3 regions of the Haloleucobacter albus genome follow, and region 1 is predicted to be linked to each of the others. Evidence: predicted binding sites of a transcription regulator. Region 1 holds the regulator's gene; each other region holds the start of a gene.

Region 1 (3,250 bases):
CCCCCTGCCACGCTCCCAACACTGTTCAGTTCCACCGCTCAGCGCCAGCCTCCCGGAACCACGCCATGCCCCGCCTGACAAACCTGCTGCTCACCGCCATGGCCCCCATCATCTGGGGCAGCAGTTACATTGTCACCACACAGTTTTTGCCAGAAGGCTACCCGCTCACCATCACGGTTCTGCGGGCGCTGCCAGCAGGGCTGCTCCTGCTACTGCTGAGCCGCCAACTGCCATCAGGCATCTGGTGGTTGCGCGCTTTCCTGCTTGGCGGGCTGAACTTCTCCCTGTTCTGGGCCCTACTCTTCATCTCTGCCTATCGGCTGCCCGGTGGCGTGGCGGCAACGCTCGGCAATTTTCAGCCGCCAATCGTCATTCTGCTGGCGTATCTGCTGCTTGGTGCGCCCATCCGGCCACTTTCCGTACTGGCCGTTTTCGCTGGCATTTCTGGCGTAGCCATGCTGGTACTGACGCCCGTAACACAACTGGACCCGCTGGGCATTGCAGCAGCCCTCGGCAGTGCCGCTTCCATGGCGACGGGCATCGTGCTCACCCGCCGATGGCAGCCTCCGGCCTCGTCACTGAGCTACACGGCTTGGCAACTCAGCGCAGGAGGACTGCTACTGATCCCCCTTGCCATTGCCTTTGAACCCCATCGCCCCGAGTTCACCTGGGTGAACATTGCTGCCATCAGCTGGCTCAGCCTTGCCGGCGCTGCGCTTTCATGCCTGCTCTGGTTTCGGGGGCTCGCCCGGCTGGAAGCGCCTGTCGTCTCATCTCTCGGCTTTCTCAGCCCACTGACCGCCGTTCTTCTGGGCTGGGTCTTTCTGGGACAGAGCCTCACCGCATGGCAACTTCTTGGTGCCGGGCTGGTTCTGGGCAGCATCTGGCTCAACCAGCGCACTTACAGCGCACCTTCCCACTCTTCACCTGCATGAAAGAACGGAGGGGCGATGTGATAGAAAATCCGCCCCGACACCACTATTCCGCAGTCTTCAGCCGCGCGCGAACATCTCGTTGAAGCTGTAACCCGCCCCACGTACCGTACGGATGGGGTCCAACTGTCGACCACGATTGATCGCCTTGCGCAAACGCCCGACATGCACATCCACCGTGCGCTCGTCGATATAGACATCCTGTCCCCACACGCCATCCAGCAGTTGCTCGCGTGAGAAGACCCGACCAGGGCTCTGCATCAGAAATTCCAGCAACCGGAATTCTGTGGGGCCCAGATGGATTTCCCGTCCGGCGCGATGAACACGATGGGTTTCCCGATCCAGCTCGATATCGCCGGCTTGCAACAGCGTGGCAACATGCTCCGGCTTGGCCCGACGCAGAAGGGCGCGCACGCGAGCCACCAGTTCCGGCACAGAGAAGGGCTTCACCACATAATCATCGGCCCCGGTGGAAAGTCCGCGCACCCGCTCGGTTTCCTCGCCTCGTGCCGTGAGCATGATGACAGGCAGACGCTGCGTCTCGGGTCGGCTGCGCAGGCGGCGGCATAATTCAATGCCAGAGAGGCCGGGCAGCATCCAATCCAGCACAACCAGATCCGGCACGCTTTCACGCAAACGCGTTTCCGCTTCGTCTCCTCGATCCACGCTTTCGACGCTATAGCCTTCCGCTTCCAGATTGTAGCGGAGCAGCAGGGTGAGGGGCTCCTCGTCCTCGACGATCAGAATACGCGCCGGCACTGTTCACACCTGTCTGTATAAAGCGAACGGCACCGGCCAGAATACTCTGCGCCTGCAAGCCGTGCGCCCGGCGGGCACAAAAGCGCCCACCCGGTTTCGCCCGAGAATATGAAGGCCTACCGTGAGGTGGCAGGCCCTTCCCTTCCGACCAGGGCCGGAAGGGAACAGCACCCTTTCCCGAAAGGCTCAATCTCCGGGAAAAGCCACCGTGGTATCGCTGGAAGCATCCGCCTTTGGCCGATTTTCCGGCAGCACCTGCCCCGTGACCATATAATAGATGATCTCTGCAATATTGGTGGCATGGTCGCCCATACGTTCAATATTCTTGGCAGAAAACAGAAGATGCGTGCAAACAGAGATGTTACGCGGATCTTCCATCATATAGGTCAGAAGCTCGCGGAACAGTGAGGTATACATGGTGTCGATATCACTATCGCGCCCCCACACCTCAACAGCCTTGGCCGCATTGCGCCCCGCATAGGCATCCAACACTTCCTTGAGCTGCTCCAGAACCAGGTCTGAGATATGCTCAACACCGCGCACCAGCTTCTGGGGGTGATACTCACCCTCAATAGCGATCACACGCTTGGAAATGTTTTTCGCCAGATCGCCAATACGCTCGATGTCATTGGCGATGCGGATGGCAGCCACGATCTCACGCAGATCCCCCGCCACCGGCTGACGCTTCGCGATAATGAGGACAGATTTCTCCTCAATATCGCGCTGCATCTGGTCAATGCTATCATCAAGCAGCACGACCTTCTGTGCCAGAGTCACATCGCGCTTGATCAGCGAATTGACGGAATCGGCCACCAGCCGCTCCGACTTGCCGCCCATCTCGACGACGGCGCGGCTGATTTCCTTCAGCTCTACATCGAACGAGGTCACAATATGATCGGGCATCCCCACGGTCCTTCCCTCCTCAGCCAAAGCGGCCGGTGATGTAGTCGCGCGTCTTGATTTCCTTCGGGTTCGTGAAGATCACATCCGAAGGCGCCACTTCGATCAGTTCACCCAGATAGAAGAAGGCGGTGTTATCAGCACAGCGCGCGGCCTGCTGCATATTATGGGTCACGATGACGATGGTGAAGTCACGCTTCAGCTCATCGATCAGGTCTTCGATCTTCGAGGTGGAGATCGGGTCAAGCGCGGAGGTCGGCTCGTCCAGAAGGATCACTTCCGGGCGCACCGCAATGGTGCGGGCAATGCACAGACGCTGCTGCTGACCGCCGGACATGCCGAGCGCCGAAGTGTTGAGGCGATCCTTCGTCTCGTCCCAGATGGCAGCCTTGCGCAGGCACCATTCCACACGCTCATCCATCTGCGCCTTGGAGAGCTTCTCATGCAGGCGCACGCCGAAGGCGATATTGTCATAGATGGACATGGGGAAGGGCGTGGGCTTCTGGAACACCATGCCGATGCGCGAGCGCACCACGGTGGAATCCAGCTCCTTGCCGACGATATTCACGCCGTCAAACATCACCTGGCCCTCGGCGCGCTGACCGGGATACAGGTCATACATGCGGTTGAAGACGCGCAGCAGAGTGGACTTGCCACAG
Region 2 (3,250 bases), on a different contig from region 1:
ACTGGTGTGCGGGCCGCTTTCGGATGCCTTTGGCCGCAAGCCGGTGGCGCTGGGTTTTTTCGGCACCTATCTGGCCGGCAGCCTTGTGGCGGTTACGGCCACATCCATGGAATGGCTGATTGCCGGGCGGCTGTTGCAGGGCGTGGGTTGTGCGGCGGGCATCGCCATATCACGCGCCATTGTGCGCGATCAGTATGTGGGCCAGGCTTCGGCGCGGATCATGAATCTCGTCGGCACCATGCTGGCTATCGCACCGGCGGTTTCTCCCACCATTGGGGGGCTGCTGCTGGGGGTGGTGAGCTGGCATGGTATCTTCGCCCTGATGTGTCTTTACGGGCTGTTTCTGGTGCTGGTTCTGGTGCTGATGGTGCCGGAAACCAATCGCAACAAGAATGCCGCCCTGATGCGCCCGGTGGAAATCATCCGCAGCTATGGGCAGTTGCTGGCGGATCGTAGCTTCATGCGTGCGGGGCTGGTGATTGGCGCGACGCTGGGCGGCATCTACACCATGGCCTCTCTGGTGCCCTTCGTTCTGATCGACACGGTGGGGCTGAGCCCGGTGCAGTTCGGCATGGCCATGCTGATGCAGACCGGAGCCTTCATGGGCGGCACGCTGGTGACAGGCCGTTTGCTGCGCAGATATGGCGCGATGCAGCTTGTGCTGCCGGCACTGGTGCTGGTGCTGTGCGGGGCCGCAGGGCTGGGAGTTGGCCTGCGGGTGGTGGAGCCCTCCGTTCTTTCGGTGATGGGGGCCATTGCCCTGTGGGCCTTCGGGGTGGCCATGCTGATGCCCGGTTGCACCACGGCGGCGCTGGCCAATTTTCCACATATTGCCGGCGCGGCCTCCGCGCTCACCGGCTTCATGCAGATTGGCGGCGGCATGTGCGGCACCTTCGCGGCCCTGCTGTTTCCAACCCCGTTGGCGGCATTGATGACCCTGCTGCCCATCATGTGCCTGATCGCGCTGGCGGCTTATGGATTGCTGCGCCCGCTTTCCAGTGGGCAGGAGGGAGAGGGTGCGGCCACGGCCGGCCCTCTTATGGATGCGACCGATCTGGAACTGGCGGCAGATCCGCTGGGCGTGGTGGGGGCGGCTGGCGATGAAATCGAAGCCGGTACTTTCCGTCGGAATGAAAAACAACAGATGAATTGAGGTTTTCGGCCAGAAAGGTGAATGGGGCGAAGAAAACATGGCGCCCATCCACAATGGTCGCAAAGTGTCATCTCTCCGTTGAGAGAGGGCCCTATGGTCCGCGCCGAACGAAGCGGGCGAAGGTGCGCCGATGTCTTCGAGAGGCTTTTGAACCATGATCGGGCGACATTCCATCCTTTTTCTGTGCCGGGACAATGCCGGTATCAGCCTGATGGCTGAAGCCATTGCTATGCATGTTTCCGCGCGGCTGAACCTGAATTTGCGAGCCTTCAGCGCAGCGGCCGGCCAGACTGCGCCGGTAGATGTGGTGGCGCTGGAATGTTTGCATGAGGCCGGCGTGCCGGCCGATGGACTATCTTCCAAGCCTCTGGAATTGTTTGCACTTTCCGGTGCGCCACGGGTGGATGTCGTGGTGCCGCTGGTCAAGGGGGCGCACCATGTGTCAACAGGTCATCCTTGGTTGCATCGTTTGCGGTTGCGGGCCATGCGGTTTGAAGATGCGGCGCTGATGGCGGACGCTCATGCGCGCCGGCTGGCCTATCGCAATCTTCTGCCTGCGCTGCGACAGGCGATTCTGGAACTGGCTCCTCTGGAAGGGGCGGGTATGGCCCAGGCCGCGGCCTGAACGGTGAAGGGGCCGGCTTGCGGCCTTGTTCTGTACTGTTTTGTGCGGTTTGATGAAGATGGACAGGGCCGGCAGTGTCCCGCCGCAGAAAAAGGGGTGCAGCATGTCCAAGAAGAAAAACAAATCTGACGGGAAGAAGAGCCGGGTGATAGATCAATCCACCACTGTTGTGACTGCGCCGCCACTGGTGTGCGCTCTGACTGCTGTGCTTGATAAAGTTCGAGCAGCTCAGCTTGATCCTGATGCGGTGGAAATGGTGCATGATGCCCGCAAGGCGATGAAGGAATATCGTGCCTTGCTGCGGCTCATTCCGGGGCAGGATGCGCGACAGGCGCGCCATGAAGTGGCCGCCGCCGCCCGCGGCCTTGCCCATGCGCGAGACCGGGCAACCGCGCAGGAGGCCTTGCAGATGCTGCAACAGGCCGGTCTGGCCCGCGAGGAAGATATCGCCCTGGCGCAGAAGGCCATCGGGGCGGACCATGACGACGCTCAGGAGGCAGATCACCTGCGGGAATTGCTGCGCATCTTCCTGGAAGATGCCGATGCGCGTCTGGCCATGGGGCTGGCCCGGCAAGCGGCTGAGGCGGATCTGGTCTCAGGTTTGCGGCGGGCTTATCGTGCTGCCCGCAAGGCTGATTTCGCAGAGGACAAGGAGACAGGTCGCGCTGCTCCCCATGCTATGCATGAGGCGCGCAAGCGGGTGGTGACGCATCGCTACCAGATGAGCTTCGTGGCGGCGTGGTTCGGTGGCAAGGGCTCAAAGCGGGCCATTCGCGCCCAACGTCTGCGCGACGCATTGGGAGCTTATCAGGATATTGAAACCCTGCGCCCTCTGCTGGATGCTGTGCGGGCAGATGTGCCGGAAGGCACGCTCGCACGTCTGGAGCGGGCCATGAAGCGCTTGCAGAAGAGGCTGGAGAAGCAGGCGCGCAAGCAGCATGCGCGGCTATTCCGTCGTTCTTCCCGTGGTTTTGCCCAGCATATTCAGCCGTTGGGCACACCGACACCCCCGCCGCGCATACGCACTGCGGCGGATTGGCATGTGCTGCCGGCGGAGGCGATGGAGGTGCTGCCGGCGGAGGAGATGGACGCGTTGCCGGCGGAGCCGGGTGATGGCGAGCTGGAGAAGCCCTTGCCTGATGCGGATGGAACGCCGGATACAGGGCGGGAATAAGCCCGCGCTGTTGGTCTGGTCTTCGCGGATATCAGCTGGATCATTGGGCCTGAAAGATGGAAGCCGATACTTTTTCACCGGCTTCCGTCATGTTGTTTTTTCCGTTTAAGCTGGCGGGCCAACCCTGAGCTTATTGCGGGCGGGTTCGCTCGGTCCAATCGGCGAAACTGTCGATTATGGTCTTGAGGAAGCTCCGCATATTGTCCTGTTTTACTTTGCCTTCGGCATCCAGCGCATCATTCACATGGCCGATATAGGCTTCCGGCTGTTGCATCACCGGCATATCCAGAAACACCAG
Region 3 (3,250 bases), on a different contig from region 1:
GCGCACCGGCCCCCCGTGCGGCGGGGCAGAAAGCCGCCATCACCGGCCGTACTGCGGGCGGCTGTTTTTGATTCCCGACGCAATGGAGCGCAGCCCATGCGCATTGAGTGGCGCTTCTGGGTCGGTGCACTGGTCGTGGTGGCGCTCGGTCTATGGTTGCTGAGCGGCATCCTGCTGCCCTTCGTCATGGGCATTGTTCTGGCCTATTTCCTCAACCCTGTCGTGGTGCGGATGGAGCGCATCGGCATCCGGCGCATGCTGGCCGCCCTTGTGGTGGTCATCATCATGCTGCTGGTTGTGGTGCTGGTTCTGCTGGTTCTGCTGCCGCTTCTGGCCAGCCAGCTTCTGGAATTCATGAACAGGCTGCCCTCCTATGTGGTGCGCCTGCAAGGGCTGTTTACGGAAGAAAACCGCGAATGGCTGAGCCATATTGTGGGCGATCGCCTGCCGGACATGCAGCGCACGATTTCCGAGCTGATGACGCAGGGCGTCTCCTATTTGCTGGGCCTGCTCTCCTCGGTGTGGACAGGCGGCCGGGCGCTGGTTTCGGTCTTTTCGCTCATCGTGGTGACCCCGGTCGTGATGTTCTACATCCTGTGTGACTGGGACAATATGGTGAAGTTCGTGGACCGTCTGGTTCCGCTGCCGCATCGCCCGGTGGTGCGTGGCCTTGCTGTCGCGATGGATGGGGCGGTGGCCGGTTTCGTGCGTGGCCAGGCCATGGTGTGCCTGTTGCTGGGCAGCTTCTATGCGGTCTCGCTCACCCTCTCGGGGCTGAATTTTGCTCTCTTGATCGGTCTTATCACCGGGGCCATCACCTTCATTCCCTATGTGGGCACGCTCACCGGCTTTGTGCTGGCCATGGGGGTGGCGATTGTGCAGTTCTTCCCGGACTGGTCGATGATCGGCCTGATCTTCGGGATTTTTGTGATCGGGCAGGTTCTGGAAAGCTATGTGCTTTATCCCAAGCTGGTGGGCAACAGCATTGGTGTGCATCCGGTATGGCTGATGTTCGCCCTGTTTGCCTTCGGCTATCTGTTTGGTTTTGTGGGCCTGCTGCTGGCGGTGCCCTTGACGGCCATAGCCGGCGTGCTGGTGAGTTTCGCCATTACCCGTTACCGTGCCTCTATTCTGTATACCGGCCATACGGATCAGGCGAAATCGCCATCCGAGCCGGAGCAGTGCCAGGAAGGGCGCTGAAAGGTTCTCATGGCTGCTGCCCGCGCTCCCTCCCGCCAGCTTGCGCTGCATCTGCCAGCCACGCCCGCCCTGCGGCGCGAGGATTTTCTCGCGGCCCCCGGCAATATGGCGGCGCTGGCGCTGATTGATGCCTTTCCGCAATGGCCGGCTCGTGTGGTCTGCATTGCCGGGCCGGAAGGGGCGGGCAAGAGCCATCTGGCGAGCATCTTTACCGAGGAGGCCGATGCGTTGGTGCTGCCCGCGTGCGAACTGACGCGGGAGAATGTGCCCGCCGCACTGGAGACGGGTGCTCTGGTGCTGGAGGATCTGGCCGCAGGAGGGTTTGATGAAGCCGCCCTGTTTCATCTGCTGAACCTGGCGCGTGAGCAGCAGGCTTATGTTCTGCTGACATCACGCACGCCGCCATCCGGTTTCACGCTGGCTACAGCGGATCTGGCCTCGCGGCTGCGGGCGGTGCCTCTGTTCACTATTGCCCCGGCGGATGACGCTCTGCTGGGAGCCCTGCTGGTGAAGCTTTTCGCGGACAGGCAACTGGCTGTGGATGAAGCCACGGTAAATTATATTTTGTTGCGCATGCAACGTTCTGTGGCCGGGGCGCGACGCATTGTGGAGGCGGTGGATCAGGCCGCCCTTGCCGCCCGTCGTCCTGTTACCCGTACCCTTGCCGCACAGGTGCTGCGCGAGCAGCCCGCCCTTGCCGTTCATGAAGATGAGGGCGAAGATGATGAGCCCGCACGGGAATATGACCAGGAAATATGACATGGCGGCAAAGTTTTTTGCGCCCATGTTCTTCCGTTGCGGTATTTCATGTTGCGACATGTGGGCTATGCTGCGGGATAACCCCTTTCGTCATAGAGTGGTCATCTAACAAGGTCATGGTCGCGCCCGCTGAAGCGGGGGCCGGTTGATGAACCGTGCCGCGACATGATCGATGGAAGCGAGGCGAATGTGAGCACGGCGGATCTGGGCAGGAACGAGCTTGCACTGCGCGAGTTCGGTACGGGAGAGGCAGCCGGTTTCGTGAATGACGAGACCCGCTCGGCTCTTGAACTGGCGCGTTCTCCAGAACGCTTCATCAACCGGGAAATTTCCTGGCTGCACTTCAACCGGCGGGTGTTGGAAGAGGCTTCCAACAGAAACCACCCGCTGCTGGAGCAGCTGCGCTTTCTCTCCATCTCGGCCAATAATCTGGACGAGTTCTTCATGGTGCGCGTGGCGGGCCTGAAGGAGCAGGTGCGCGAAGGCGTGCAGACGCGCAGCCCTGATGGGTTGACCCCTTCCGACCAGCTTTCCACCATTTTGTCCAGCGCGGCGCAGCTTATTTCCGATCAGCAGGAACGCTGGCGCGAACTGCGTCATGATCTGGCCGAAGCCGGCGTGGTTCTGGTCTCCGGGGCGGATGCCACCGAAGATGACCGCGAAGCGCTGGAAACCTATTTCCTCAATCGGGTGTTCCCGGTTCTGACGCCTCTGGCGATTGATCCGGCCCATCCCTTCCCCTTCATTCCCAATCTGGGTTTCTCGCTGGCATTGCAGCTTGTGCGTGAGGGCGACGGGCGCGGCATGAATGCGCTGATCCGCATTCCCGCCAAGGTTGACCGCTTCATCCGCCTGCCGGACCGGGCCGAGCAGCCGGGACAGCGTTTCATCGCTCTGGAGCAGATGATCGGCCTGTTCATCGCTTCGCTCTTCCCCGGTTACGAGGTGAAGGGCCAGGGCGTCTTCCGCGTGATCCGTGATAGTGATCTGGAGATCGAGGAAGAGGCGGAAGATCTCGTCCGTCTGTTCGAAACCGCCCTGAAGCAGCGACGCTATGGTGAGGTGATCCGCATGGAGGCGGATGCCGCCATGCCGGAAGAGCTGCGCAATTTCGTCGCCCGTGAACTGGGTGTGGAAGATGACGAGAATTTCGTCGTCAATGGCGTGCTGGCGCTGAACGAGTTTTCGCAGCTGGTGGGCGTGGATCGGCCGGACCTGAAGTTCCGAGCCTATAATGCCCGATTTCCCGAGCGTATCCGGGACCACGGAGGAGACTGCTTTCTCGCAATTC

The links. The regulator PhoB, encoded in region 1, activates phosphate uptake and scavenging genes when phosphate is short. The targets are predictions, from matches to a motif close to TGTCATNNANCTGTCAT.
Region 2: ACT6QH_RS11010 (arsenate reductase/protein-tyrosine-phosphatase family protein) is a predicted target of PhoB. The motif match lies at 1,219-1,235, and genes of this name have one in related genera.
Region 3: ACT6QH_RS06175 (RNA degradosome polyphosphate kinase) is a predicted target of PhoB. The motif match lies at 2,048-2,064, and genes of this name have one in related genera.

Annotation. Positions count from the first base shown of each region.
Region 1 is NZ_JBQWAS010000021.1:111,561-114,810, forward strand. Features, by position in the region: gene ACT6QH_RS04990 (DMT family transporter) at 66-935, shown strand; gene phoB (phosphate regulon transcriptional regulator PhoB) at 993-1,691, opposite strand; gene phoU (phosphate signaling complex protein PhoU) at 1,878-2,594, opposite strand; gene pstB (phosphate ABC transporter ATP-binding protein PstB) at 2,614-3,250, opposite strand, start outside.
Region 2 is NZ_JBQWAS010000028.1:224,468-227,717, reverse strand. Features, by position in the region: gene ACT6QH_RS11015 (multidrug effflux MFS transporter) at 1-1,153, shown strand, start outside; gene ACT6QH_RS11010 (arsenate reductase/protein-tyrosine-phosphatase family protein) at 1,308-1,778, shown strand; gene ACT6QH_RS11005 (CHAD domain-containing protein) at 1,882-2,952, shown strand; gene ACT6QH_RS11000 (NADPH-dependent FMN reductase) at 3,083-3,250, opposite strand, start outside.
Region 3 is NZ_JBQWAS010000022.1:153,039-156,288, forward strand. Features, by position in the region: gene ACT6QH_RS06165 (AI-2E family transporter) at 97-1,200, shown strand; gene ACT6QH_RS06170 (P-loop NTPase family protein) at 1,210-1,959, shown strand; gene ACT6QH_RS06175 (RNA degradosome polyphosphate kinase) at 2,125-3,250, shown strand, end outside.